Regions from separate parts of the Streptomyces sp. CA-250714 genome, predicted to be linked through region 1. Evidence: riboswitches for the same ligand, from Rfam matches in the RefSeq annotation. Region 1 holds a riboswitch; each other region holds the start of a gene.
The links. Region 1 has a riboswitch for cobalamin ahead of ACQEU8_RS12230 (ribonucleoside-diphosphate reductase subunit alpha). Riboswitches for the same ligand answer to the same signal wherever they lie in the genome.

Region 1 (7,012 bases):
CCGTCTCCGGAGGGCGAAGCCGCAGATCACGCCCCTGTCTCGGATCGTGGTTCATCCGTTCCGAGGTATGGCGCTGATCAGGCGGTTGTTCTACCGTCGGCCTGCCGTCGTGGTATTGCCCGCCACCTCGAATGGTCGGTGGGTGAGGTCGAGGAGGAACGCGTGCGCAGCACTGCACAGCCAGCGAGCAAGCTCAGTCCACGGTCCATAGCCGTCTGGACCGCAGTCGCGCTGATCGGCGCCGCGGGCTGGGCCATGCTGGCGCTCGCCCGCGGCGAGGAGATCTCGGCCGCCTGGATGGTGGCTGCCGCGCTCGGCTCGTACGCCATCGGCTACCGCTTCTACTCGCGCTTCATCGCCACCCGCGTGCTCCGTGTCGACAAGACGCGGGCCACGCCGGCCGAGCGGCTCGACAACGGCATCGACTTCCACCCCACCGACCGGCGGGTGCTGCTCGGCCACCACTTCGCCGCCATCGCGGGCGCCGGACCGCTGGTCGGCCCGGTGCTGGCGGCCCAGATGGGGTATCTGCCGGGCACCATCTGGATCATCGTCGGCGTGATCTTCGCGGGCGCCGTGCAGGACATGGTGACGCTGTTCTTCTCCATGCGCCGGGACGGCAAATCGCTGGGGCAGATGGCGCGCGAGGAGATCGGCCCGATCGGCGGGGCCGCCGCGCTGCTCGCCGTCCTCGCCATCATGATCATCCTGCTCGCGGTGCTGGCCCTCGTCGTCGTCAACGCGCTGGCCGAATCGCCCTGGGGCACGTTCTCGATCGGCATGACCATCCCGATCGCCCTGTTCATGGGCTTCTACCTGCGGGTGCTGCGGCCCGGGCGGGTCACCGAGGTCTCCCTGATCGGCATCGGGCTGCTGCTGCTCGCGCTGGTCTCCGGGCGGTGGGTCGCCGAGTCGTCCTGGGCGGACACCTTCACCCTGGAGCCCGGCACGCTGGTGATCTGGATCCTGGTCTACAGCTTCGTCGCCTCCATCCTCCCGGTGTGGATGCTGCTGGCACCGCGTGACTACCTGTCGACGTTCATGAAGATCGGCACCATCGGGCTGCTGGCCGTGGGTGTCGTGGTGACGCTGCCGACGATGAAGATGGACGGCATCACCGACTTCGCGGGCGTCGGCAACGGGCCGGTCTTCGCGGGCTCGCTCTTCCCGTTCGTCTTCATCACCATCGCCTGCGGCGCCCTGTCCGGCTTCCACGCGCTGATCTCCTCGGGCACCACGCCGAAGATGATCCAGAAGGAGACCCAGATCCGGATGATCGGCTACGGCTCCATGCTGATGGAGTCGTTCGTCGCCATCATGGCGATGGTCGCGGCCAGCATCATCGACCCGGGGCTCTACTTCGCGATGAACGCGCCCGCCGGCGTCATCGGCGACAACGTGCAGGCCGCCTCCGAGGCGGTGAAGAACTTCGGCTACACCATCACCCCGGACCAACTCGCGGCAGCAGCCAAGGCCGTCGAGGAGCAGTCGCTGCTCTCCCGTACGGGCGGCGCGCCGACGCTGGCCATCGGTGTCTCCAACATCTTCTCGGAGGTCATCGGCGGCGCCGGGATGAAGGCGTTCTGGTACCACTTCGCCATCATGTTCGAGGCGCTGTTCATCCTGACGGCGCTCGACGCGGGCACCCGCGTGGGCCGCTTCATGCTCCAGGACATGCTCGGCAACGTCTACAAGCCCTTCCGCCGGGTCAGCTGGTGGCCCGGGCTGCTGTTCTCCAGCGCCGCCATCGTCGCGCTGTGGGGCTACTTCCTGTGGGTCGGCGTGCACGAGCCGCTGGGCGGAATCAACCAGCTCTTCCCGCTCTTCGGCATCGCCAACCAGCTGCTGGCCGCCGTCGCGCTGGCCGTCTGTACGACGCTGCTGGTCAAGTCCGGGCGGCTGAAGTGGGCCTGGGTGACCGCCGTACCGCTGGTGTGGGACGCGGTCGTCACACTGACCGCCAGCTGGCAGAAGGTCTTCTCCACCGACCCGAAGGTCGGCTTCTTCCAGCAGCGCGCCAATTACCAAGACGCCATCGAGCAGGGCAAGGTCATCGCCCCCGCCAAGAGCATGGACGACATGCACACCATCGTCACCAACTCCACGGTGGACGGCATCCTGTCGGCACTCTTCGCCGTTCTCGTCATCATCGTTCTCGCGGACGCGGCCCGCACCTGCGTGCGCGCCGTACGCAACCCGGAGGGCACCCGGATGTACGAGGCGCCCTACCAGGAGTCGAAGTTGGTGGAGCCCGCCGGGCTGATCGCCACGAAGGAGGAGAAGGCGGAGCAGGCCGAGCACGAGGCGGCACTGGCCGCCGCCGGACAGCAGAGCGGCGAGTCGGGGGGCGGCTCGCGGTGAACGCGGCGAAGTCGGCCAACCCCGTGCTGCGCGCCGGGCGCTGGCTGCGCTGGTACGTGCGCGAGTTCACCGACGAGAGCGCCTACGAGCGGTACGTCGCGCATGTACGGCAGCACCAGGGCCCCGACGCGGAGATCCCCAGCCGTAAGGAGTTCGAACGCCGCCGCACGGACGCCCGGGAGGGCGATCCGCGGGAGGGCTTCCGCTGCTGCTGAGCAGCGCGGATTGTCGGTGGCGTGCCGCATGATGGCCGCCATGGACATCACTGTGAGAACCGCCAGACCTGAGGAGTACGCGGAGGCCGGGGAACTGGTGGCACGCGCCTATCTCGACGGCGGGCTGCTGGACTTCGCCGAAGCCGACCCATATCTGGACACCCTCCGCGACGCGGCGGGCCGCGCCGCCCAGGCCGAGCTGCTCGTCGCGGAGGACCACCAGGGCGCACTGCTGGGCACCGTCACCTTCGTCGGCCGGGGTGGCCCCTACGCCGACCTGGCGCGGGAGGGCGAGGGCGAGTTCCGGATGCTCGGCGTCAGGGAGTCGGCCCGCGGCCGCGGGGTGGGCGAGGCCCTCGTCCGGGCCTGTATGACGCGGGGCCGCGCCCTCGGCCTGAGCGGGCTCGTCCTGTCCACCCAGCCGACCATGCACGCGGCGCACCGCCTCTACGAGCGGATCGGCTTCCGCCGGACCCCCGAGCGTGACTGGGCGCCCCTCGAGGGCTTCATCCTGTGGACCTACGCCCTCTCCCTGTGACCCCGCCCGGCCTCCCGGGCGGGGCGGCACAACATGTGGGGGTTCTGGATCGGCGGGGCACAACATGTATGCTCGCACACGCCGTCGCCTCCGATGCAGGGGAATCCGGTGCGAATCCGGAACTGGCCCGCAACGGTGAGGGGGCCCACGCAAGCGCGCCCGCAAGTCCGAGTACCTGCCGGCGGCGGCATCGACGAACGTCCGGGTCTCGTGGGTTGGACCGGCGGGCGGAGCGCGCCATGCCCTGCTGAGGGCGCGGCGTGCGCTCCCTCCCTCCGTGCTGCCCACGGACAGTCAGCAGCGAGGGAGAGCATCGCGTGACCGTCACCACCGCCCCCACCCTTCCGGAACGCGCCCCCACCGGGGCAGCGCCCACCGGCGCCGCTTCCCCAGGGAACGCCACCCGCGAGGACCCACAGGCGACCGCGCTCCGCGAAACCCTCGCCGCACTCACGGCGGATCTCCAGGACGCGGACCCGGCACCGGTGCTGGCGGCGGCACTGCGCGGTCGGCAACCGGGCGCGGACCAGGCCGAGTTGCGGGCCCTGGCCATCGAGTCGGCTGCGGGCCTCATCAGCGAGGAGCCGTCCTACTCGCGGCTGGCGGCGCGGCTGCTCACCCGCGCGATCCGCGACGAGGCGGCGGCCGAGGGCGTCACCTCGTTCTCCGCATCGGTGGCCCTCGGCCACGCCCAAGGGCTGATCGCGGACCGCACCCACGCGTTCGTACGCGAGCACGCCGGCCAGTTGGACACCCTGGTCGAGGAAGCCGTCGAGGGCGGCGCCGACGACCGGTTCGAGTACTTCGGGCTGCGTACCGTCCACTCCCGTTACCTGCTGCGGCACCCGACCACCCGGCGCACCGTCGAGACGCCGCAGCACTTCCTGCTCCGCGTCGCCTGCGGGCTGGCCGCTGACGGCTCGGCCGACGCGCTCGAAGAGGTGGCCGCGTTCTACCGGCTCATCAGCTCCCTCGCCTATCTCCCCTCCTCCCCCACCCTGTTCAACTCCGGCACCCGCCATCCGCAGATGTCGTCCTGCTATCTGCTGGATTCGCCCAGCGACGAGCTGGACTCGATCTATGAGCGCTATCAGCAGGTCGCGCGGCTCTCCAAGCACGCGGGCGGCATCGGTCTGTCGTACTCCCGGATCCGCTCCCGCGGGGCGCTGATCCGGGGGACGAACGGCCACTCGAACGGCATCGTCCCGTTCCTGCGGACGCTGGACGCGTCCGTCGCCGCGGTCAACCAGGGGGGCCGGCGGAAGGGCGCCGCCTGCGTCTATCTGGAGACGTGGCACGCGGACATCGAGGAGTTCCTGGAACTGCGCGACAACACGGGCGAGGACGCGCGCCGTACGCACAACCTCAATCTGGCGCACTGGGTGCCGGACGAGTTCATGCGCCGCGTCGAGGCGGACGGCCAGTGGTCGCTCTTCTCCCCGTCCGAAGTGCCGGAGCTGGTCGACCTGTGGGGCGAGGAGTTCGACACCGCGTACCGCCGCGCCGAGGCCGAGGGCCGTGCCGTCAAGCAGTTGCCCGCACGGCAGTTGTACGGCGCGATGATGCGCACCCTGGCGCAGACCGGCAACGGCTGGATGACGTTCAAGGACACCTCCAACCGCACCGCCAACCAGACCGCCGAGCCGGGCCACACGGTGCACTCCTCCAACCTGTGCACCGAGATCCTGGAGGTCACCGACGACGGTGAGACGGCGGTCTGCAACCTGGGCTCGGTCAACCTCGCCGCCCATCTCGGCGAGGACGGCGCGATGGACTGGGAGCGGCTGGACGCCACCGTCCGTACCGCCGTGACGTTCCTGGACCGCGTGGTGGACATCAACTACTACCCGACCGGTCAGGCGGCAGCCTCCAACTCCCGCTGGCGGCCGGTGGGTCTGGGGGTGATGGGCCTCCAGGACGTCTTCTTCCGGCTCGGGCTGCCGTTCGACTCGGACGAGGCCCGCGTGCTGTCCACCCGGATCGCCGAGCGCATCATGCTCGCCGCGTACGAGACCTCCGCCGAACTGGCCGACCGGCACGGCCCCCTGCCGGCCTGGTCCTCGACCCGCACGGCGCGCGGCGTACTGCACCCGGACCACTACCCGAACGCCGAGCCGCACTGGGCGGACCGCTGGGACGCGCTGCGCGCCCGTATCGCGCGCACGGGGATGCGCAACTCCCTGCTGCTCGCCATCGCCCCGACCGCGACCATCGCCTCCATCGCGGGCGTCTACGAGTGCATCGAGCCGCAGGTCTCCAACCTGTTCAAGCGCGAGACGCTGAGCGGCGAGTTCCTTCAGGTGAACACCTATCTGGTCGCGGAATTGAAGCGGCTGGGGCTGTGGGACGCGCGCGCCCGGGAGGCGCTGCGCCAGGCCAACGGCTCCGTGCAGGAGCTGGAGTGGGTGCCCGCGCACGTCCGGGAGCTGTACCGCACGGCCTGGGAGATCCCGCAGCGCGCCCTGATCGACATGGCCGCCGCCCGCACCCCGTATCTGGACCAGAGCCAGTCGCTCAACCTCTTCCTGGCCTCCCCCACCATCGGGAAGCTCAGCTCGATGTACGCGTACGCCTGGAAGCGCGGCATCAAGACCACGTACTACCTGCGCTCGCGCCCCGCGACGCGCATCGCCCAGGCGGCGAGGACCGCCACCGTCCCCCAGCAGGCGGCCGACGAAGCGATCGCCTGCTCCCTGGAAAACCCCGAGTCCTGCGAGGCCTGCCAGTAATGCGAGACGACAACAAGAACCTGCTCGACCCGGGCTTCGAGCTGACCCTGCGCCCGATGCGCTATCCGCACTTCTACGAGCGCTACCGCGACGCCATCAAGAACACCTGGACCGTCGAGGAGGTCGACCTCCACTCGGACGTCGCCGACCTGGCCAAGCTCACACCGGGCGAACAGCACATGATCAGCCGTCTGGTGGCGTTCTTCGCCACCGGGGACTCGATCGTCGCCAACAACCTCGTGCTGACGCTCTACAAGCACATCAACTCGCCGGAAGCCCGGCTCTACTTGTCCCGGCAGCTGTTCGAGGAAGCCGTACACGTCCAGTTCTATCTGACGCTGCTGGACACCTATCTGCCCGACCACGACGAGCGTGCGGCAGCGTTCGCAGCAGTGGAGAACATCCCCTCCATCCGGGAGAAGGCCCAGTTCTGCTTCCGCTGGATGGACTCTGTGGAGACCATCGACAAGCTGGAGTCGAAGGCCGACCGCCGCCGCTTCCTGCTCAACCTGATCTGCTTCGCCGCCTGTATCGAGGGGCTGTTCTTCTACGGCGCGTTCGCCTACGTCTACTGGTTCCGCTCACGCGGACTGCTGCACGGGCTGGCCACGGGCACCAACTGGGTGTTCCGCGACGAGTCGATGCACATGTCGTTCGCCTTCGACGTGGTGGACACCGTCCGCGAGGAGGAGCCCGAACTCTTCGACGCGGAGCTGGAGAAGCAGGTCACGGCGATGCTGGAGGAAGCCGTCGAGGCGGAGCTGCAGTTCGCGCGCGACCTGTGCGGCGACGGCCTGTCCGGCATGAACACCGAGTCCATGCGCCAGTACCTGGAGGCCGTCGCCGACCAGCGGCTTCGCCGGCTCGGCTTCCCCGAGCGCTACGGCTCCAGCAACCCGTTCTCCTTCATGGAGCTGCAGAACGTGCAGGAGCTGACCAACTTCTTCGAGCGCCGCCCCTCGGCCTACCAGGTGGCGGTGGAGGGCTCGGTGTCGCTGGACGACGACTTCTGAGCGGTACGGCGGATGGTGGTGCCGGTTACTCGTTCGGCACCGTCTCGTAGCGGGGCGTGCTCTCGGCCATCTGCCGGAGCACGTCCTTCCGCTCCCGCTTCGAAAGCCGGTCGACGTACAGATACCCGTAAAGGTGATCGGTCTCGTGCTGGAGGC
Region 2 (7,012 bases), 1.4 Mb from region 1:
TGCTCGCCGGGTTCGGCGTCATGGGCGTGGGCCGCCACCACCCGGTCGTACGGCAGGCGCTGCACGATGTGCTCGACGCGCAGCTGGCCGACCTCACCCGCTTCGACTGCCAGCCGCTGCCCGGGCTGCTGGCCGAGAAGCTGCTTTCGTACGCGCCCGGGCTCGACCGGGTCTTCTTCGGCAACAGCGGAACGGAGGCCGTGGAGACCGCGCTGAAGTTCGCCCGCTGTGCCACCGGCAGGCCCAGGGTGCTGTACTGCGCACACGCCTTCCACGGGCTGACCACCGGCTCGCTCTCCGTCAACGGCGAGGACGGATTCCGTGACGGCTTCGCGCCCTTGCTGCCCGATACTCCCGTCCCGCTTGGCGATCTGGCCGCGCTGGAGCGGGAGTTGCGCACGAAGGACGTGGCCGCGCTGGTCGTCGAGCCCGTCCAGGGCAAGGGCGTGCACGCGGCTCCGCCCGGCTATCTGCGCGCGGCGCGGGAGCTGTTGCACCGGTACGGGGCGCTGCTGATCGCCGACGAGGTGCAGACGGGGCTGGGCCGCACCGGCGACTTCTTCGCCTACCAGCACGAGAAGGACGTGGATCCCGACCTGGTGTGTGTGGCCAAGTCTCTCTCCGGCGGCTACGTCCCGGTCGGTGCGACGCTCGGCAAGGAGTGGATCTTCAAGAAGGTCTACTCCTCGATGGACCGGGTGCTGGTCCACTCCGCCAGCTTCGGCTCCAACGCGCAGGCCATGGCGGCGGGACTGGCCACCCTCGCCGTCATGGACGACGAACGCCTCACCGAGAACGCCCGCCGCACCGGCGATCTGCTGCGCAGCCGGCTGGAGGCGCTGGTGGACAAGTACGAGCTGCTGCACGAGGTGCGTGGCCGGGGGCTGATGATCGGCATCGAGTTCGGCAAGCCCCGGTCGCTGAAGCTGCGCAGCCGCTGGACGATGCTCCAGGCAGCGCGCAAGGGGTTGTTCGCGCAGATGGTGGTGGTCCCTCTCTTGCAGAAGCACCGCATCCTCACCCAGGTCTCCGGGGACCATCTGGAGGTCATCAAGCTGATCCCCCCGCTGGTGATCGGCGAGGAGGAAGTGGAGCGCTTCGTCGACGCGTTCACCCAGGTCATGGACGATGCGCACAGTGGAGGCGGGCTCATGTGGGACTTCGGGCGCACGTTGGTCCGACAGGCGGTGGCCCATCGCTGAGGGGGGCTGCCCTGTCTGCGCAGGGCAGCCCCGTTCAACGATCAGCTCTGGCGGAGCAGTTCCCTCCGTACCGTGCGGGCCGCGGCCACCAGGTTTTCCAGTGAGGCCCTGGTTTCGGTCCAGCCGCGGGTCTTCAGGCCGCAGTCAGGGTTGACCCAGAGCCGTTCGGCTGGGATGGCCTCCAGGCCCTTGCGGAGGAGTGCCGCCATTTCATCGGCTCCCGGGACCCGCGGTGAGTGGATGTCGTACACGCCGGGACCCGCCTCACGGGGGTAGCCGTGGCCGGCCAGTTCGTCCGCGACCTGCATATGGGAGCGGGCCGCCTCCAGGCTGATGACATCGGCGTCCAGCTCGTCTATCGCGCCGATGATGTCGCCGAACTCCGCGTAGCACATATGGGTGTGGATCTGGGTGTCCGGGCGTACCCCGCTGGTGGTGAGCCGGAACGCGGCGGTCGCCCATGCCAGATATTCGGGCCGGTCGGCGGCGCGCAGCGGCAGCGTCTCGCGCAGCGCCGGCTCGTCGACCTGGATGACGGCGGTGCCCGCGGCCTCCAGCTCGCACACCTCGTCCCGCAGCGCGAGGGCCACCTGGCGTGCCGTCTCGGACACCGGCTGGTCGTCCCGTACGAACGACCAGGCGAGCATGGTCACCGGACCGGTGAGCATGCCCTTGACCGGGCGGGAGGTCAGCGACTGGGCGTACCGCGTCCAGCGGACCGACATCGGGCGCGGGCGTGCGACATCGCCCGCGAGGATCGGCGGGCGCACATAGCGGGTGCCGTACGACTGCACCCAGCCGTGCCGGGTGGCGAGGTAGCCGGTGAGCTGTTCGGCGAAGTACTGCACCATGTCGTTGCGTTCGGGCTCACCGTGCACCAGTACGTCGAGTCCGGCGCGCTCCTGGAAGCCGATCACCTCGCGGATCTCGGCCGCGATCCGCTCCTCGTACCCCGCCTCGTCGATCCGGCCGGCCCGTAGGTCGGCCCGGGCGGTACGCAGCTCGGTCGTCTGCGGGAACGAACCGATGGTGGTGGTCGGCAGCGGCGGCAGACCCAGCCGTGTGCGCTGCGCCGCGGTGCGCTGCCCGTACGGCAGCGGACGGCGGGTGTCCGCGTCGGTGACGGCGGCGGAGCGGGCCCGTACCGCCTTGTCGTGGGTGAGCGGCGAGGCCGTGCGGGAGGTCAGATCGGCACGGTTGGCGGCCAGCTCGGCACTGATGGCGCCGGTCCCCTCGGACAGACCGCGCGCCAGAGTGACGGTCTCCGCTGCCTTCTGCCGCGCGAACGCCAGCCAGCGGGCGACCTGCGGGTCGATATGGCGCTCGGCACGGGCGTCCAGCGGCACATGCAGCAGCGAGCAGGACGTCGCCACATCCACCCGCGCCGCGAGGCCCAGCAGGGTGGCGAGGGTGGCGATGGACCGCTCGTAGTCGTTGATCCACACGTTACGGCCGTCGACCACGCCCGCGACCAGCCGCTTTCCGGTCAGCCCGCCGACGGCGGCGAGCGCGTCCAGATTGCCAGCGGCCCGTCCCGTGAAGTCGAGGGCGAGGCCCTCCACGGGAGCCTTCGCCAGCACGGGCAGTGCCTCGCCGAGCCGGTCGAAGTAGGAGGCGACCAGCAGCCGGGGCCGGTCGGGGAGGGTGCCCAGCGCACGGTACGCCTGTGCCGCCGCCTCCAGCTCGGCAGGCGTACGGTCCTGCACCAGCGCGGGCTCGTCCAGCTGCACCCACTGGGCGCCCGCCGCGCGCAGGTCCGCGAGCACCTCCGCGTAGACGGGCAGCAGCCGCTCCAGCAGCGTCAGCGGCTCGAAATCGGGGGCGACGCCCGGCGCCGGCTTGGCCAGCAGGAGGTAGGTCACGGGTCCGACGAGCACCGGCCTGGCGCCCTTCAGGCCCAGTGCGAGGGCTTCCTTCAGCTCGGCCGTCTGCTTGCTCGCGTCCGCCCGGAAGACGGTGTCAGGTCCGAGCTCGGGCACCAGGTAGTGGTAGTTGGTGTCGAACCACTTGGTCATCTCCAGCGGCGCGGCCTCCTGGGTGCCGCGGGCCATGGCGAAGTACCCGTCCAGCGGGTCCGCCGCGACCGCTGCCCGGTGCCGCTCGGGGACGGCGCCGACCATGACGGTGGTGTCCAGGACGTGGTCGTAGTACGAGAAGTCCCCGGTGGGCACCTCGTGGATGCCCGCCTCCGCCAGCTGCTGCCAGTTGGCGCGGCGCAACTCGGCGGCCGTCGCACGGAGGGCGTCGGCGGTGACGCGGCCCTTCCAGTAGCCCTCGACGGCCTTCTTCAGCTCACGGTTCGGCCCCTGGCGGGGATAGCCGTGCACCGTGGCGCGTACCGGCGCGGGTGGGGGAGTGGTGGCCGGGTTCGCTGCTGTCGCTGTCACGCAACTCTCCTTCGCGAGATGTCTCCAGCGCTCCCGGAAGCACGGGACGAGGACGCGAAGGGGTGGCTGCACGGGCGGACGCGTGGCCGGCGCCGCCGCTGTGCGCTGTGTTCTCCGACCCGCCCTCGAGGTCTCCGGGAGGACCGTACGCGTGTGGACGCGTACGGGCAGCGGGCAGGTCTTCGGACTCGCGGGCGCGCCTGCCGGTCTCCCGGCGGGCACCTACTGGCCGTCGCTTCCCGGACCGTGGGTCCAGTGCGTGTGACGGCGGTCGTTCCCGCTCACCGCTGCGGGGCAGTCCCGGATTCACACCGGGTTCCCTCTTACGACGCCTCCCGCCTGGCCGGCGGGGCGAACCAGCTGCGGGCCCAGCATAGCTGGGAGGCCGTCGCGGGAGGGCTGGCCCGCGTTGCCTGTTTGCGAGGGCGCCCCCCGCTGTGCTTGGGCAGTCTGCGCCAGGGGCGCAGGGTGGGCAAGCGCAGCCACCGGCCACCGGGCCGCACCTGAGGGGCGCCCACTGCGGGGTGCGGGGTGCGGCCGTCGCGCGGGTGCGGCCCGCTTGTGCCCACCCGTCCCGCCCTGGGGGTACCCCCGGCCGGAGGCTGGGGGAGGGACAGATGCCCACAAGCGGAGGGCTCAGGGTTCCAGCAGGCGGGACTGCAACCGGGTGCGGGTGGCCGGGGAGAGTTTTAGGGCCTCCGTCAAGTAGGTGTCCGTGTCGCCCCAGGTTTCGTCGATGGTGGCGAAGGCCGCGTCGAGGTAGGCGGCGCGGGCGTCGAAGAGGGGGGCGAGCAGTTCCAGGACTTCCGGGGACATTCCGGCCCTGGACTTGCTGCTGCGGTAGATCTTGTAGCGCCGGTGCGGCTGGTTGGACTGGAGGTAGTCCTCCTCGATGGCGGCCCGCTCGACGCCGAGCGCCAGCAGCGTGACGGCGATCGACAGGCCCGCCCGGTCCTTGCCCGCCGCGCAGTGCATCAGCGCGGGTACGCTGTCCTCGGCGAGCGCGTGCAGGATGCGGCTGTGCTCGGCCGTACGCTCGCGGATCATGGTGCGGTAGGAGTCGGTCATCCGCTGGGCGGCGAGGCCGTCGCCGAGGATCGCCCGCAGCTGGTCCAGCTCGCCGTCCCGCACCAGCCGCCAGAACTCGGCGCCGTCGGCCGGGTCGGACAGCGGAAGGTTGACGTTGCGGACGCCCGGCAGCTCGATGTCGGGGCCGTCGAGGGCCTGATCCGCGGAGTTGCGGAAGTCGAAGACCGTGTGCAGCCCGAGCTCGCCGAGGAAGGCGGCGTCCTCAGGTGTGGCGTGTGCCAGGTGTCCGCTGCGGAAGAGCACCCCGCGCCGCACCCGGCGCCCGTCCACCGTCGGCAGGCCCCCGACGTCCCGGAAATTCCGTACCCCGGTCAGCACCGTATCGGCGGACTCCACACTCACGCGCGCTCCTAGCATCTGCGACGACCGTCCGTCCGACCATAAGGCATGGATGCCTGAGGCGATCAGCCCTTGGATGCGTGCACCGGATCGTAGCCTTCCGGTGGCTCAGGGTGACGACGGTGCTGGGTGTGATCCGTCCGTACGTCGCGCCGAGCGGTAGCCGTACAGCCACCCTCGCGAGCCCCAAGGCGCAGTGGTTCGGATGTGAACAATTTTCATGAGCTTCGGCGGCGGAACGCCGTGCTCGCGGTAGCCTCCGCGTATCGCCCAACTCCCTGTGCACTGCCGTGTATCTGGCTCATGCCTTACCTACGAGGAGTCTGGATTGAGTCATCTGCATTGGCGTGTGCGCGCTCTTGTGGGCGCGTATGCGGTGTCCGTCTATGGCAACTTTCTCAATCTGATCGCGTTGAGCCTGTTCACCTACGAGGTCACGGGGAGCGGTCTCGGTCTGGGCCTGCTCATGGCGCTGCGGTTGTCCGCGGGGGTGCTGGCGGGGCTGGGAGCCGGGGCTCTGGCGGGCAGGGTGGGGCGCCGAGCCATGATGATCGGCGCGGATCTCGTCCAAGCGGTGGCCATGGTGGTTCTCGCGCTGTGTGCGACGGGGTCGGCTCCCGTGTGGCTGCTGGCTGTCGTCGCGGTGGTGCTCGGTGCCGGGAACACGTTCTTCAACGTCGGACTGCGCAGTGCGGTCCCGGTGATCGTGGGGCAGGAGGCGCGGGTTCGGGCGAACGGGCAATTGGCGACGGCTCGTTCCCTTGCCACCGTGGCGGGTTTCGCTTCGGCCGCCCCGGTCATCGAATTGGCGGGCCACAGTGCCGCGTTCGCCGTGAACGCGGCCAGCTTCCTGGTGTCCGCGGTGGCGTTGTCGCTGCTGCGGCCCCGTATGGAGGAGGACCGGTCGGCTCCGCAGGCCGAGCCGAAGCCGGAAGCCGCTTCCCTGCGGCAGGTGCTGAATGCGGTGCCGGCGCTGCTGCTCGGCATGGTGCTGCTGCGGGGCGTCGACGCGCTCGCCTCTTCGTCCCACAACGTGGCTCTTCCCATGGTGGCCGATGTGGAGTCGCCGGGGGATCCGGCCATGTTCATGACGCAGTTCTGGGCCTCCTGGGCGGTGGGCACTTTCCTGGCCCACCAGTTGCTGAAGCGGCGGCACGCGTCGTGGTCGGAGGGCCGGTGCGGCGCGTACGCCTTCGCGGTGGGCACCTGCGTGATGTCGCTCTCCTTCGTGCTGGCCTTCACCGGTCCGGCGCCCCTCGTACTCGTGGCCGTCGCCGGGCTGGCCGGGCTGGCCGACGGGTTCACGGAGATCGTGTACACCTCACGGCTGCAGGCGGCGCCTGACCGGGAACGCAGCCGGCTGTTCGGACTGTCCGCCGCGGCGGAGACCTCCGGATTCGCCCTCGGCATGGTGGCCGCGGCGGCAGCGCTGGAGGCCTGGCCGGCGCTCGCGGTCGTGGGCCTCTTCCACGGAGTGGCGCTCTGCGGGGCGCTGGCGTTTCTCCTGTTGTCCCTGGCCGCCGCCCGGCGCCGGGTGAGCGAGCAACCGTACGAGCAACCGTATGAACAGCCGTCACACAGTGAAGGAGCGAACATCCATGGCCCGTGCACGGGGACCGGCTCTGTACCGAGGGCCTGAGCTGGAGCTGACCGACGACGATCCGCTGAACGCGGTCAGCGCCCTGCTGCGGGCGGCGGAGCGCTCCGCGGACGCGGGCGTCGTGACCGTCGGGGACGACGGCCGCACGACCGTTCAGAAGTATCCCGAATTGCTCTCCGCGGCACGCCGGTTGCTCACGGGCTTGCGGGAACAGGGGCTGCGTCCCGGCGCCGACATCGTGCTGTGCGGGTTACCGCTGGACGAGTTCTTTCCCGCGTTCTGGGCCTGTGTGCTCGGCGGCGCCAGGCCGGTCGCCATCGCGGAACGGGCAGAGGCGGGCTCCCCGGCCCTGGAACGCCTCGGTCACACCTGTGAGTTGCTCGGCGACCCGCTGG
Region 3 (7,012 bases), on a different contig from region 1:
CCCGCAGCCGCTCGACCCTCAGCACCTCGCGGGCCCGCAACAGCCCCGCCGCCAGCGGCGTACGCCCACCGGTCGGCAGCGACTCCAGCCGGGCCGCCGCCGCGTCCACCGACGAGGTGGGCGGCAGCGCCACCTCCGCCTCGCCGCGCCGGAACGTCACCATGCCGACCTTGTCCCGCCGCTGGTAGGCGTCCAGCAGCAGCGACAGCACCGCCCCCTTGACGGCGCTCATCCGCTGCCGCGCCGCCATCGACCCTGAGGCGTCCACCACGAACAGCACCAGATTGCCCTCGCGGCCCTCCCGTACGGCCTCCCGCAGATCGTCCCTGCGCACCACCAGACCGCTGCCGCGCCGGCCCCGAGTGTGCTGGTGCGGGGCAGCCGCCTGCACGGTCGCCGCCAGATGCAGCCTGCCCAGCGCCCCCTGCGGGCGGCGCGACCCTGTCGTACGGCCGTGCGCCGTGCGGGCCCGCGAGCGCCGCCCGGCCGCACCCTCGCCGAGCCCGGGGACGGTGAGGGTGCGCGCCTTGAACGGTTCGCCGGCGGGAGCGGTGGGTTGCTGCGCGGCAGCGGGGGCTTGCGGGTCGGGCTCGGGCTGGCCGGGGGAGGGGGTTTCGGTGACCGACCGGTCGGTCTGCTCGGGGAGGTAGGGCTCGGGTGGGGCACCTTCGAGCGGGGCATCGTCCTGCGGAGCGCCCTGCGGCGGCAGCCCGCCGCCGTCCGGGCCGCCGTCAGGCCCGCCGTCGTCGGGGCCGTTGTCGTCCGGCCCTTCCGGCTCCGGGCCGCCCTCGTCCTGGCCGCTGTTCTCCTCCAGCGTCTGGTCCAACTTGTCCTCGTCGAGGCCCGGCGCGTCGAACGGATTGCGCCTCCGCCGGTGGGGGAGTGCCAGCAGCGCCGCCTGCCGCACATCCGCCGACTCCACCTCGGTACGCCCCGCCCAGGCCGCCATCGCCGTCGCCGTACGGGCCATCACGAGGTCGGCCCGCATGCCGTCCACCTCGAACGCCGCGCAGGTGGCGGCGATCTGCCGGAGCGCCGCGTCACCGAGCCGCACCTGGGGCAGCAGTGCCCGGGCTGCGGCAATCCGCTCGCGCAGCTGCTGCTCGTCGTCCGCCCAGCGCGCCGCGAAGCCCTCCGGGTCGTCGTCGTAGGCGAGCCGCCGCCGTACGACCTCCACCCGCTCGTCCGTCTCGCGGGAGGCGGCCACCTCGACCGTCAGCCCGAACCGGTCGAGCAACTGCGGGCGCAGCTCGCCCTCTTCCGGGTTCATCGTGCCGACCAGCAGGAACCGGGAGGCGTGCCGTACGGAGACGCCTTCGCGCTCCACATAGGAGGCGCCCATGGCGGCGGCGTCCAGCAGCAGGTCCACCAGGTGGTCGTGCAGGAGGTTGACCTCGTCCACGTACAGCACGCCCCGGTGCGCGTCCGCCAGCAGACCCGGCTCGAACGCCTTCACGCCCTCCGACAGCGCCCGTTCGATGTCCAGTGCGCCCACCAGCCGGTCCTCCGAGGCGCCGACGGGCAGCTCCACCATGCGGGCCGGGCGGGATTCGGCAGCGCCGGCGCCCTGGTGGGGGCCGTCCGGGCAGGCGGGGTCGGGCGCGGAGGGGTCGCAGGAGAACCGGCAGCCGGGCACGACGTCGACGCCGGGCAGCAGCGCTGTGAGCGCCCGGACGGCCGTGCTCTTGGCCGTTCCTTTCTCACCCCGCACCAGCACGCCGCCGATGGCGGGGGAGACGGCGTTGAGCAGCAGCGAGAGCTGGAGGTCCGCCTGGCCGACGAGGGCGGTGAAGGGATAGGGGGTCGTCACGCGACGGTCACTCCTTCGAGTGGCTTGGGTGCATCAGGGGCGGCGGAGTGCGGGCCGGTCACACTGGCGCCCCCGGCGGTACGAACGGCAGCCCCTCGGGCACGCCGTCCTCGATGAGCCGCAGCAGCGCCGCCGTGTCCGCGTGCTCCTCGACCAAGTCGCCCAGCCGGTCCAGCTGTTCCTCGCGGAGTGCGGCGAACCGGGTGTCGGGCGCCGGCTCGAAGGCGCGGCCCGCGTCGGCGGCGACCCGGCGCAGAAAGGCGCGGCGGAAGCCGTCCGACTCCAGCGAGCCGTGCCAGTGGGTGCCCCACACGGTGCCGACCCGGCAACCGTCCAGCGCAGCACCCTCGGGGCCGCTCAGGAACGGCTCACCACCGTGCACGTCGGCCACCCCGTGGTGGATCTCGTAGCCCTCCACCGGCTCACCCAGCGCGAGCCCGTGCGGGCGGGCCAGCGTCTTGTCCCTGGCGAACCGCACCCGCACCGGCAGCAGTCCGAGTCCGTCCACCACACCCGCGCGCGACTCGACCTCGTCCTCGATACGCTCGCCCAGCAGTTGGTAGCCGCCGCAGATGCCCAGCACGGGCCGCCCCTCGGCCGCACGCCGCGCCAGCGCCGCGGCCAGCCCACGCGCGCGTACCCACTCCAGCGCCTTGACCGTGCCCCGGGTGCCGGGCACCACCACCAGGTCGGCGTCGGCCAGCTCCTCGGGGCGGTCGCAGAACCGCACCACCACACCGGGTTCGGCAGCCAGCGCGTCCACATCGGTGAAGTTGGACATCAGCGGCACCGGCAGCACAGCGACCCGCAGCACATCGGCACCGTGCGGGGGCGCGACGGCGGACTCCCGTACGGTCCCGCGCAGCGAGACCCGGAGCCCGTCCTCCTCGTCGATGCCCAGCCCGTGCTGGTACGGCAGTACGCCGAGCGTGGGCCGCCCGGTCAGGCCGTGCAGCATCTTCAGGCCGGGTTCCAGCAGTGAGACGTCGCCGCGGAACTTGTTGACCATGTAGCCCGCCAGCAGCGCCTGGTCCTCCGGCGCCAGCAGTGCCGTGGTACCGAAGAGCGAGGCGAACACCCCGCCCCGATCGATGTCGCCGACCACCAGCACCGGCAGCCGACAGGCGCGCGCCAGCCCCATGTTGACGATGTCGCTGCGCCGCAGATTGATCTCGGCGGGGCTTCCCGCGCCCTCGCAGATGACCGCGTCATGGGTGCTCCGCAGCTCCTCCAGACAGCCCGCGACGGTCTCCAGCAGCTCCGCACGCCCCCCGTGCCGTACGTCGCCGCTGCCCTCCGTGTGGCGGCCGAAGTATCCCCGGGCCGACATCTCGCCGACGGCCTTGCCCAGCAGTACGACCTGACTGGTGCGGTCGCCGCCCGGCTTCAGCAGCACCGGGTTCATCAACGCGCTCGGCTCGACCCGTGCGGCAGCCGCCTGCATGGCCTGCGCCCGGCCGATCTCCGCGCCGTCGAGCGTGACGTACGAGTTGAGCGACATGTTCTGCGCCTTGAAGGGCGCCACCCGCACGCCTTTGCGGGCCAGCCAGCGGCAGATGCCCGCCGTCACCACGCTCTTGCCGGCGTCCGAGGTCGTCCCGGCGACCAGCAGCCCGCCTCCCGTACGCGCGCTCACCGCACCCCTCCCATACCGCGGCCCCGCCCGCGGCGGCGTACTGCCGTACCCACCAGACAGCTCGTGGCCAGCGCCAACAGTCCTACCCGGCGCGACAGCCGCACAGCCCGCTCGATGTCCGCCGTGCGGACGGCCCGGCCGGGCGCGTTGAGAACGGGCCGGTGCTCCACCCGCCCGCCGTACGAGAGCGTCCCGCCCAGCCGCACCCCGAGCGCGCCCGCGAACGACGCCTCCACGGGCCCGGCGTTGGGGCTGGGGTGGCGGTGCGCGTCACAGCGCCAGGCGCGGACGGCACCGCGCGGGTCCGGTCCGGCGAGCGCGGCCAGTACGGCGGTCAGCCGCGCCCCGGGCCAGCCCGCCACGTCGTCCAGCCGCGCGGCGGCCCAGCCGAATCTGCGGTGCCGGGGGAGGTGTGCCCGACCATCGCGTCCAGGGTGTTGACCGCGCGGAAGCCCACCAGCCCGGGTACGCCCGCCAGCGCTCCCCACACCAGCGCTCCCACCACGGCGTCCGAGGTGTTCTCCGCGACCGACTCGACCACGGCGCGGGCCACCGCCGGCGCGTCCAGCTGCTGCGGGTCGCGCCCGCACAGCGCGGGCAGCCGCTCGCGCGCCAGCTCCAGGTCCCCCGCCTCCAGCGCGGCGGCCACGGCCCGGGCCTCGCGGGTCAGCGACGTACCCCCCAGCACGGCCCACGCGGCGACGGCGGTCAGCGCGATGCCCGGCACCGGTGAACGCCCCACGGCGCGCGCGGGGTTGCGCCCGGCGCTCGCCGTAGTCAGTCCGCGGGCCGCTGCGGCGGCGCCTCCCACGCAGAGGGCGACATAGAGCGCGCCCGCACCCCGGTGGTCGCGCCACATGCGGCGCTCCAGTGCTGCGGCGGCCCGGCCGAAGACGGCGACAGGGTGGCCGCGCCGTGGATCACCGAGCAGCGCGTCGGCTGCGAACCCCAGCAGCGTGCCGCACACATGGACGTCACGGCTCCGCATCAGCCGACGGATCCGGCGCACGCATCCACAACGGCAGCAGGTATGGGGGCAGGGCCACGCATGGCAGTGTCCTCACTCAGGGTCCGCGCCCTGGCTCGACTCGACCGGCGGCGGGAGTCTCCTGGCTCCCGGATCCACACCGCCCTCGCCTTCCAGCCCGCATGGGCCGTGGCTTCGTTGAGCGCGGCGCTCCCCGGTGACAGTGGCGGGACCGCGCCGGATTCGCACCGGCTTCCTCCCCATGCCGCCGTTTGGCACCGGCAGTCCACCACGTTTGACCTGCGGCGGGCAAGCCGGACGTGGTGCTTGCGGCCGTCCCCTTATGCCGCCGGACCCTCGCCGTCGTGGCTTCTCGCCGCTGCGGCGGAAAAAGAAAGGGGGCCGGGGGGGCGTAGCCCCCCGGGCCCCCTTACGGCTACGCCGCGATCAGGTAGATCCCGTACGCCACCGCCGCCAGGCACACGGCATAGCAGGCATACGCACCAGTACGGGCGAGCACCGAAGGTGCGGAGCCCGCGGTGCGGGGGGAGCCGGCGACGATGCCGAGGGTGAAGACGCCGACGAGTCCCACCGTCGCCGCCAGGCTGACGCCGAAGACCTGGCCGAGCGAGGCCCAGTCGATGTTCATGCGGTGATCCCCTTCTGCTTACCTGAAGCTGCTCGCCGACGCGGGGCGGCCGGTCGAATGCGCGGGCTCGGCCGCCGTCGTCTCCTCCGCGGCAACACCGGCCGCGCTCACTCCCGCCGGCGGCGGGGGCGGGGAGACGGCCCGGATGGCGTTGGTGACCACCCCGGCGGGCTCGGACTCGGGCTGCGGCTCCGGCTCGGCGGCCGGGCTCGGGATCTCCGCGGCCTGCGCGGCCACGGCGGGCTCGACCTCGTTGACGTTCGTGTGGTCCACCGGCGCGCGCCGGGAGCGGAGCCAGATGGCGCCGCAGAGCACGACGGTGAGCACGGCCACCGTGGTCACGCCCCAGTCGCCCTGCTCGGCCAGCAGCGCGGCAGCGGCCGCGACCCCGCCGGCCGCGGGAAGGGTGAGCCCCCAGCCGATGAACATCCGGCCCGCCGTTCCCCACCGCACGACGCCGCCCTTGCGGCCGATCCCCGAACCCATCACGGCGCCGGAGCACACATGCGTGGTGGAGAGGGAGAAGCCGATGTGCGAGGAGGCCAGGATGGTGGCCGCCGCGCTGGTCTGGGCCGCGAAGCCCTGCGGGGGCTGGATGTCGGTGATGCCCTTGCCCATGGTGCGGATGATGCGCCAGCCGCCGAGGTAGGTGCCCAGCGCGATGGCGAACCCGGCCGAGGCGATCACCCATACCGGCGGGTCGGCGCCGGGCGCCAGGGCGCCGCCGGTGACCAGGGCCAGCGTGATGACGCCCATGGTCTTCTGGGCGTCGTTGGTGCCGTGCGCGAGGGAGACCAGCGCGGCCGAGGTGATCTGGCCGGCGCGGTAGCCCTTGGCGGTCCGCTGCTCGTCGGCGTGCCGGGCGACCCGGTAGGTCAGCCGGGTGGCGCAGACCGAGGCGATGCCCGCGACCAGCGGCGCGGCGAGCGCCGGGATGAGGACCTTCATGACGACGACGTCGCCGTTGACCGCGCCGGTGCCGACGGCGGCGAGCGTCGCGCCGATCAGTCCGCCCATCAGTGCGTGCGAGGAGCTGGAGGGCAGCCCGGCGAGCCAGGTCAGCAGGTTCCAGATGATGGCGCCGACCAGCCCTGCGAAGATCACTTCGGGCTGGATGCCGGAGCCTTCATCGATGATTCCCGAAGATATGGTCTTGGCCACCTCGATGGACAGGAAGGCACCGAGGAGGTTGAGGACCGCGGACATGGCCACCGCCGCCCGAGGAGCCAGTGCCCCGGTGGAGATGGTCGTCGCCATGGCGTTGGCGGTGTCGTGGAAGCCGTTCGTGAAGTCGAACACCAAGGCCGTGACGATCACGATCCCGATGAGAAGCGTGATGTGTTCCATTCACCAGGCACAATCAGTTCGAGGGGCAATGACGTCGTGAACGTAAAGACGGCGAGTGAACGGAAGGTGAACTGGGGCAGGCATCGAAGTGTCGCCCCCTGACACCTGTTGTGTGGGCCAGATCACACCGTAGGGGCGGAGGCTCCGCGAAGCCAACAGGGTGTGATGCCGTGCCCCCAATTTCCAATGGCGCCACGCCGGTTGACGCCCCGTCGCCGCGTGCCGACCCGGCCCCGATTCCCCCGGCGAACCGGCCCCGATTCCCCCGGCCGGGCGTCACCCTCCCGGCCCGCCCCGCTGGTTTCGCACGCCCGATCGCGTCAACACTGACAAGGATGCGTCTGCGAACCGCGGCACTGGCCGCCACCTCCGTGCTCGGTACCGGCGCGGCCACCCTGGCGGCCGGACGGTACGCCGCCGACGCCGCGCTGCGCCCGCCGCGCCCCCGGAGCGACGGCGGCAGCAGGCCCACCGCGGGCTTCGAGGGCACCCGGCTGACCGTGCACTCCCACGACGAGAGCCGGATCTCCGTCACCCGCTCCCTGGCGGCCCGGCTGCCCGGTGTCTACGGACTGACCGGACGCGGTATCCACGCCGTCGTCG
Region 4 (7,012 bases), on a different contig from region 1:
GGCCCGCCGCCACCGACCGGCCCTGCCGCAGCACCACCAGGTGGTCGCAGAACATCGCCGCCAAGTTGAGGTCGTGCAGGGCGATCACGCTGGTGACCGGTGTACGGACGACGAGCGCCAGCAGCTCCAGCTGATACTGGATGTCGAGGTGATTGGTGGGCTCGTCCAGCAGCAGCTCGCTCGGCCGCTGCGCCAGCGCACGCGCGATCTGCACCCGCTGCCGTTCCCCGCCCGAGAGGCTGTGCCAGGGCTGGTCGAGCCGGTCGGCGAGCCCGGTGTGCACGGCGGCCTCCCGCACCGCCGACTCGTCCCCGGCCCGGGGCCCGGACCAGACGCCGCGATGCGGGATGCGGCCGAGCCGTATGACATCGCCGACGGTCAGCTCCACGCCGGTCTCCGCGTGCTGCTCCACCACGGCCACCCGCCGGGCCACCGCACGGCGGCCCAACTCGCGCAGCGGTCTGCCGTCCAGCGTGACCACACCCGAGGAGGCCGGCCGGATACCCGCCAGCAGCCGCAACAGCGTGGACTTCCCCGAGCCGTTGGGGCCCAGCAGCCCCACCGTCTGGCCGGGCCGCAGCTCCAGGCTCACCCCGTCGACGATCAGCCGTCCGCCCGCCGTCCAGGACACCGCGTCCGCGCTCAGGCTCACAGCCCCGCACCCCCGCCCGCACGGGCGCGCCGCCCCCGGTGCAGGATCACCACGAAGGCGGGCACCCCCAGCAGTGAGGTCGCCACCCCGACCGGGAGCTCGCGCGGCGCCAGCAGGGTGCGGGCCGCGGTGTCCACCCACACCAGAAAGACCGCGCCCACCAGCGCTGTTACCGGCAGCAGCCGCCGGTGCGCGGGCCCGGTCAGCGCGCGGGCCGCGTGCGGCAGCACCAGCCCTACGAAGCCGATCGCGCCGGCCGAGCTGACGAGTACGGCCGTGAGCAGCGCGGTGACCAGCAGCAGCGTCAGCCGTACCCGCCGCACCGGTACGCCCAGCGAGGCGGCGGCCTCCGACCCGAAGGCGAAGGCGTCCAGCGCGTCGGCCCGCGCCAGGCACACCACCAGCGCCACCACCAACGCGGCCGCGCCCAGCGCCACTTCGTTCCAGTCGGCCGAACCCAGCGAACCCAGCAGCCAGAACAGCACCCCGCGGGTCTGCTCCGCGTCCGCCGAGGTGAAGACGATCAGCGAGGTCAGCGCCGAGAACAGCTGCATACCGGCGATGCCCGACAGCAGCACCCGGTCCGTGGTGCCGCCCGAGGTGTGCGCAAGCAGCAGGACCAGCGCGAATGAGAGTGCGGCGCCCGCGAAAGCGCCCGCCGACAATGAGAGGGCGCCGCCGCCCACGCCGAGCACCACCACGGCGACCGCCCCTGTGGAGGCGCCGGAGGAGACGCCCAGTACGAACGGGTCGGCAAGTGGGTTGCGGAGCAGGGACTGGAGGACGGCGCCGCACAGGCCGAGGCCGGCGCCGCACAGTGCGGCCAGCATCGCGCGAGGGAGGCGCAGTTCCACGATGATGCCCTCGCGCAGGGGTGAGACCCCCGCGTCGGCGCCGCCCAGTCGTTCTATGACGACCCGCCATACGTCGGTTACGCCGAGCCCGGCTTGGCCGACGGTGATTGCTGCGGCGATCGATATCGCGAGGGCGAGGACTCCGATCCCGCACAGGAGGGTTGCGCCTCGCGCGGTACGGAAGGCTCCGCTGAGGGGGTGCCCCTTCCTGAAGTTTGCGGGCTGCGGCTTCGTTGTGGTTGCTCGCGCAGTTCCCCGCGCTCCTGACGGGGCGCGTGTCCCCTGCGAAGCTTGGGCAGTCTGCGCCAGGGGCGCAGGGTGGGCAAGCGCAGCCCCCGGTGCCGGGTCGGCAGCAGCTTCCGAGCTCCGTTCGTCTGTCACTTCGCCAGCCCGAACTCGAGCAGCCCCCGCGCCACCTTCTCCACTCCCTCCACCGTGCGGATAGATGGATTCATCGCGGCGCCGGGGAGGAGGATGTAGCGCTTGTGGCGGACTGCTGTCATATGGCGGGTGACCGGGTCCGACTCCAGTTTCCGGATCTTGGCCTTGGCCGTCTCGGCGGTCTGGTTCTTGCGGGTCAGATCGCCCAGGACGATCACATCGGGGTCGCGGTCGGCAACCGTCTCCCAGCCGATCTGCGGCCATTCGTCACGGGTGTCGTCGAAGACGTTCTCGGCGCCCACCGCGCGGGTGATGATGCCGGGCGCTCCACAGCAGCCCGCCAGATACGGCGACTCGGAGTTGGCGAACCAGTACATGACGGAGGTGCCACGTGCGTCGACGCCCCGGGTGGCCTTCGCCACCCGCGCCTTCAGGTCGGCCACCAGCCGCTCGCCGCGCTTCCGCACGCCGAACGCCTTGGCCAGATCGCGGATCTCGCCGTAGACGGTGCTCAGTTCCAGCCGGCTGTCGCGTGCTCCGTCACCGTTGGAGCCGGACTTCTTGGCGCAGTCGGCGGGGGAGAGGTAGGTGGGCACCCCGAGGTCGGCGAACTTGCCGCGCGGGGCGACCCCGCCCTTGTCGAGGGTGGCGGAGAAGGAGGCGGTCACCAGGTCCGGGTCCGTATCGAGCACCTTCTCCAGCGCGGGGTAACCGTCGGCCAGCCGCGGCACCTTCGCGTTCTGTTTGCCGAGGCCCTTCATGACGGGGTCGGTCCAGGTGCCGGTGCCCGCCATCCGGTCGCCCAGGCCCAGCGCCAGCAGGATCTCGGTCGAGCCCTGGTCGAGGGAGACGGCCCGCCGCGGGGGCCGCTGGAGGGTGACGTCCTGCCCGCAGTTGTGCAGCGTACGGGGGTATCCGGGGGCCGTGCCCTTGCCGGACGCCTCCGTCGTGGAGCCCTCGCCGCAGCCTGCTGTGCTCAGGACGAGTGCCGGGGCGAGACCCAGCACGAGGGCGCGGATACGGCGCGGTCGGCGCATGGCCAGGTGTTCCTTCTCCGTCGTAAGGCCCAAGTCGCGGGGCCCGGCGTGCCACCGCGCCCGGGGTGGTCCGAGCGCGGGTGCCAGCAGGTCTTCGGGCTCGGGACTGTGGGGGCGTGCGCCTTCCCAGGGACGTACGTCCCCAGTGGCCTCGTGCATGCCCCAGTCCCACACCGCTGCGCGTCAGCTCCGGATTCGCACCGGATTCCCTGACCCGTTCAAGGGTTTGACTGGCGGCTGCAACGTACCACGCGGGCAGACAGCCGGAACAAGCACGGCAGAGCCGCGCAAACCGGCGGAGAGGGAGAAGGGGAAGAAAGAGACCCCGGGGCTTTACCCGGCCCCGGGGTCCTGGTTGCCGTTCGTTCGCACGCCCTGACGGTTCATGGGCGGATCGTTCGGCGATGTCCTCGCGTGGAGCCACTCCACCACGGCGCAGCGTGGATGCGCCGGCTGGGTTCGAACCAGCGTCTCGAGGTCGTCACCGCCCCGGTTGCCGGGCGATGAACGGCGATGCTGAGCTTGGAGCGAGAGGTTGAGACTGACCGGCCCCCTGTGTTCGTACAGGGCGCCGGGGGTTCACACATCAGCTTCAGCTTCAGCTTTGCGCTCCTGGCGCACCCCGGACCGAGAGGTCGTCGAACCCCTGGCCCGGGGAGTCTGTGCGGTCTTGATCGTGGGCTGCTCCCGAGTCGGTCAGGCGAAGAGGTAGCCGAAGACGGCGTCCCCGACGCGCTTGTCGGTGACCTCGGTGCCGTTGGCCTCCTCGCGGGCGAACTTCACCGCGGCGGCCAGCTTGTCCAGCCGCTCCAGCAGTTCGTTGACCCGGCGTGCGGGCAGGGCGCCGGAGTACTTGACCGTGGTCCAGTAGCCGACGGGGATGTCCTCGTAGTACACCTCGACCTGGGCCGGGTGCTTCTCCGTGGCCTCCGCCTTCACATGGTTGCGCGGCACCTTCTTGGTGCGCACCGTACGGACCTGCTCGGTCTTCCACCAGTCCGTGGACGGGTCCTTCTCCCACGCCTCCGCACCGTCCAGCACCGGCAGCTTCCGCAGGAAGGAGCCGAGCTCGCCCAGTTGCTTCTCCAGGAACAGCAGGTAGGAGACGGGTACTTCGGACAGGACGGTGCGTCCGTCGACGACGACGTCCGCACGAGCCGTGAGGTTCGCCCAGTCCTTCGTCGCCGTCACATCGAACAGCCGGGTCAGGATCTTCGCCGTTTCCTTCAGCACATCCTCGGCCTTGACCTGGACCCGCGTCGACTCCGGCGGAAGCTGCTCGCCCTCTTCGTCCTTGGGCTGGTACGTACGCGAGATACCGGCCAGCATCTGGGGCTTCGCCAGCCCGTGCTGTGCCTGCGCCAGGTCCTGGAGCACCTTGGACTTGACGCCCTTCTCGACTGCGATGATCTGATTCAGCTTCGCCACGAACGCGAAGTTAGCAGCCCGATCGCCAGCCGTTCCAGGCATTTGTTCGACGGCTTGGTAACAGAGCGGGGTCCCACGTCCGAGTGAAAAAGGATGCTCGTCATCCCGCGCCGGGTAGGCCAAGGCAGCACCCGATCCGACGACCTGGGGGACAGTGACGTTGTCGCAACCCTTCGAACTGCCCGACTTCTACGTGCCCTACCCGGCCCGGCTCAACCCGCACGTGGCCGAGGCGCGGGCCCATTCGCGGGAGTGGGCACGGGAGATGGGGATGCTGGAGGGGTCGGGGATCTGGGACACCGCCGACCTGGACGCGCACGACTACGCGCTGCTGTGCGCGTACACCCACCCCGACGCGAGCGCGGAGGATCTGGCGCTGGTCACCGACTGGTATGTGTGGGTCTTCTTCTTCGACGACCACTTCCTGGAGGAGTTCAAGCGCACCCAGGACCGGGCGGGCGGCAAGGCGTATCTCGACCGGCTGCCGCTGTTCATGCCGCTTGAGGACGACCCCGCGGCCACGGTGCCCGAACCCACCAACCCCGTCGAGGCGGGGCTGGCCGATCTGTGGGCCAGGACGGTGCCGTCGATGTCTGCGGACTGGCGCAAGCGGTTCGCCGTCAGCACCGAGAACCTGCTCAACGAGTCGCTGTGGGAGCTGTCCAACATCAACATCGGGCGGGTGCCGAACCCGGTCGAGTACATCGAGATGCGGCGCAAGGTCGGCGGCGCGCCCTGGTCGGCCGGGCTGGTGGAGTTCGCGGCGCACGCCGAGGTGCCGGCGGCTGTTGCCGCGTCCCGGCCGCTGTGCGTACTGCGCGACACCTTCTCCGACGCCGTCCATCTGCGTAACGACTTGTTCTCGTACCAGCGCGAGATCCAGGACGAGGGAGAGCTGTCCAACGGTGTGCTGGTCCTGGAGACGTTTCTGGAGTGCGGCACCCAGGAGGCCGCCGACGCCGTCAACGACCTGCTGACCTCCCGCCTCCAGCAGTTCGAGCACACCGCGCTGACCGAACTGCCCGCGCTCTGCGCCGACGAGGGACTGGACGCGGCGGCGTGCGCCGATATCGCCGCCTACACCAAGGGACTTCAGGACTGGCAGTCCGGCGGCCACGAGTGGCACATGCGCTCCAGCCGCTATATGAACGGCGGCGGCGTGGACGGCACCGGCCCGGCGCGGCTGCCGTTCGTCCCGGCCGGTCTCGGCACCTCTGCGGCCGATGTGCTGCGCCCGCAGACCCGGGCGCAGGTACGCCGCGCCCGCTCCTTCACCCACGTACCGCACGAGCGCACCGGGCCCTCGGTGCTGCCCGACTTCGAGATGCCGTTCGAGCACCGGCTCAGCCCGCACCTGGGCGGCGCCCGGGAACGGCTCGTCGACTGGGCCCACACGATGGGCCTGCTGGACCCGCAGCCGGATGTGCCCGGCAGCCGGGTGTGGGACGAGGAGCTGATCCGGGACTACGATCTGCCGCTGTGCGCCGCCGGACTGCACCCGGACGCGACGGCCGACGAGCTCGATCTGGCCTCCGCCTGGCTGGCCTGGGGCACCTGGGGTGACGACTACTATCCGGCCCGCTTCGGCCGCACCCGCGATCTGGCGGGCGCCAAGGAGTGCACCCGGCGGCTGTCCCACTTCATGCCCGTCGACGGCGAACCGCCCCCGCCTCCGGCGAGCCCCTTCGAGCGTTCACTGGCCGATCTGTGGGTCAGGACGGCGGGCCCGATGAGCCCCGCCAAGCGCCGGCGGTTCCGCACCGCCATCGAGACCATGGCCGAGAGCTGGCTGTGGGAGCTCGACAACCAGGCGCAGAACCGCATCCCCGACCCCGTCGACTATGTGGAGATGCGGCGCAGGACCTTCGGCTCCGATCTGACGATGAGCTTGTGCCGGCTCACCCAGCCGGACACCATCCCGGAGGAGATCTACCGCAGCGGCCCGATGAAGTCGCTGGAGAACGCCGCCGCCGACTACGCCTGTCTGCTCAACGACGTCTTCTCGTACCAGAAGGAGATCGAGTTCGAGGGCGAGCTGCACAACGGGCTGCTGGTCGTCCGCGACTTCTTCGACTGCGACTATCCGACGGCACTGCGCATCGTGGACGACCTGATGAAGTCACGGATGCGGCAGTTCCAGCATGTGGCCGCGCACGAGTTCCCCGTCCTCTACGACGACTTCGCGCTGGACGAGGCGGGCCGGGCGGCGCTGGACGGCTATGTGCGGGAGCTGGAGAACTGGATGGCGGGCATCCTGGTGTGGCATCACGACTGCCGCCGCTACAAGGAGGCGGATCTGCGCCGCCACTTCCTGCCTACGTGGCCGTTCGACGGGCCTGCGGGGCTGGGGACGTCGGCTGCGCGGCTGGGCCGGTCTGCTGCGGGTCTGACGGCGCCGTAGCGGGGTCGGTCACGGTGCCGGGGCGCGGGGGGCGTGGTGTGCGGCTGCGCGAGCGTGAGACCGCCACCCCCGCCAGGCACAGCAGTCCGCCCGCCAGGGTCAGCCAGCCGGGCACCTCGTCCAGGAAGAGCCAGGACATCAGGACGACGAGGAAGGGCACCACGTACGTCGTGGAGCCCATCCGTCCTGCGGTGGTGCGGGACAGCGCGTAGGCCCAGGTCGAGAAGGCCAGCGCGGTGGGGAACACGCCCAGATAGAC

Region 2: another riboswitch for cobalamin. It lies ahead of metE (5-methyltetrahydropteroyltriglutamate--homocysteine S-methyltransferase); the one in region 1 lies ahead of ACQEU8_RS12230 (ribonucleoside-diphosphate reductase subunit alpha).
Region 3: another riboswitch for cobalamin. It lies ahead of ACQEU8_RS25685 (cobalamin biosynthesis protein); the one in region 1 lies ahead of ACQEU8_RS12230 (ribonucleoside-diphosphate reductase subunit alpha).
Region 4: another riboswitch for cobalamin. It lies ahead of ACQEU8_RS28060 (ABC transporter substrate-binding protein); the one in region 1 lies ahead of ACQEU8_RS12230 (ribonucleoside-diphosphate reductase subunit alpha).

What each region holds. Positions count from the first base shown of each region.
Region 1 covers NZ_JBNJMI010000001.1:2,774,461-2,781,472, forward strand. The annotation lists gene ACQEU8_RS12215 (carbon starvation CstA family protein) at 163-2,361, shown strand; gene ACQEU8_RS12220 (YbdD/YjiX family protein) at 2,358-2,576, shown strand; gene ACQEU8_RS12225 (GNAT family N-acetyltransferase) at 2,617-3,114, shown strand; cobalamin riboswitch at 3,180-3,311, shown strand; gene ACQEU8_RS12230 (ribonucleoside-diphosphate reductase subunit alpha) at 3,432-5,843, shown strand; gene ACQEU8_RS12235 (ribonucleotide-diphosphate reductase subunit beta) at 5,843-6,856, shown strand; gene def (peptide deformylase) at 6,882-7,012, opposite strand, start outside.
Region 2 covers NZ_JBNJMI010000001.1:1,355,414-1,362,425, reverse strand. The annotation lists gene ACQEU8_RS06120 (aspartate aminotransferase family protein) at 1-1,202, shown strand, start outside; gene metE (5-methyltetrahydropteroyltriglutamate--homocysteine S-methyltransferase) at 1,244-3,589, opposite strand; cobalamin riboswitch at 3,746-3,965, opposite strand; gene ACQEU8_RS06110 (tyrosine-protein phosphatase) at 4,226-5,035, opposite strand; gene ACQEU8_RS06105 (MFS transporter) at 5,367-6,656, shown strand; gene ACQEU8_RS06100 (amino acid adenylation domain-containing protein) at 6,616-7,012, shown strand, end outside.
Region 3 covers NZ_JBNJMI010000002.1:1,509,536-1,516,547, reverse strand. The annotation lists gene ACQEU8_RS25695 (putative cobaltochelatase) at 1-1,810, opposite strand, end outside; gene ACQEU8_RS25690 (cobyric acid synthase) at 1,869-3,446, opposite strand; partial or broken gene ACQEU8_RS25685 (cobalamin biosynthesis protein) at 3,443-4,434, opposite strand; cobalamin riboswitch at 4,527-4,711, opposite strand; gene ACQEU8_RS25680 (hypothetical protein) at 4,850-5,062, opposite strand; gene ACQEU8_RS25675 (anion permease) at 5,081-6,409, opposite strand; gene ACQEU8_RS25670 (alpha/beta hydrolase family protein) at 6,745-7,012, shown strand, end outside.
Region 4 covers NZ_JBNJMI010000002.1:2,039,198-2,046,209, reverse strand. The annotation lists partial or broken gene ACQEU8_RS28070 (ABC transporter ATP-binding protein) at 1-652, opposite strand, end outside; gene ACQEU8_RS28065 (FecCD family ABC transporter permease) at 649-1,815, opposite strand; gene ACQEU8_RS28060 (ABC transporter substrate-binding protein) at 1,884-2,924, opposite strand; cobalamin riboswitch at 2,993-3,174, opposite strand; gene ACQEU8_RS28055 (hypothetical protein) at 3,621-4,352, opposite strand; gene ACQEU8_RS28050 (terpene synthase family protein) at 4,513-6,753, shown strand; gene ACQEU8_RS28045 (DMT family transporter) at 6,668-7,012, opposite strand, start outside.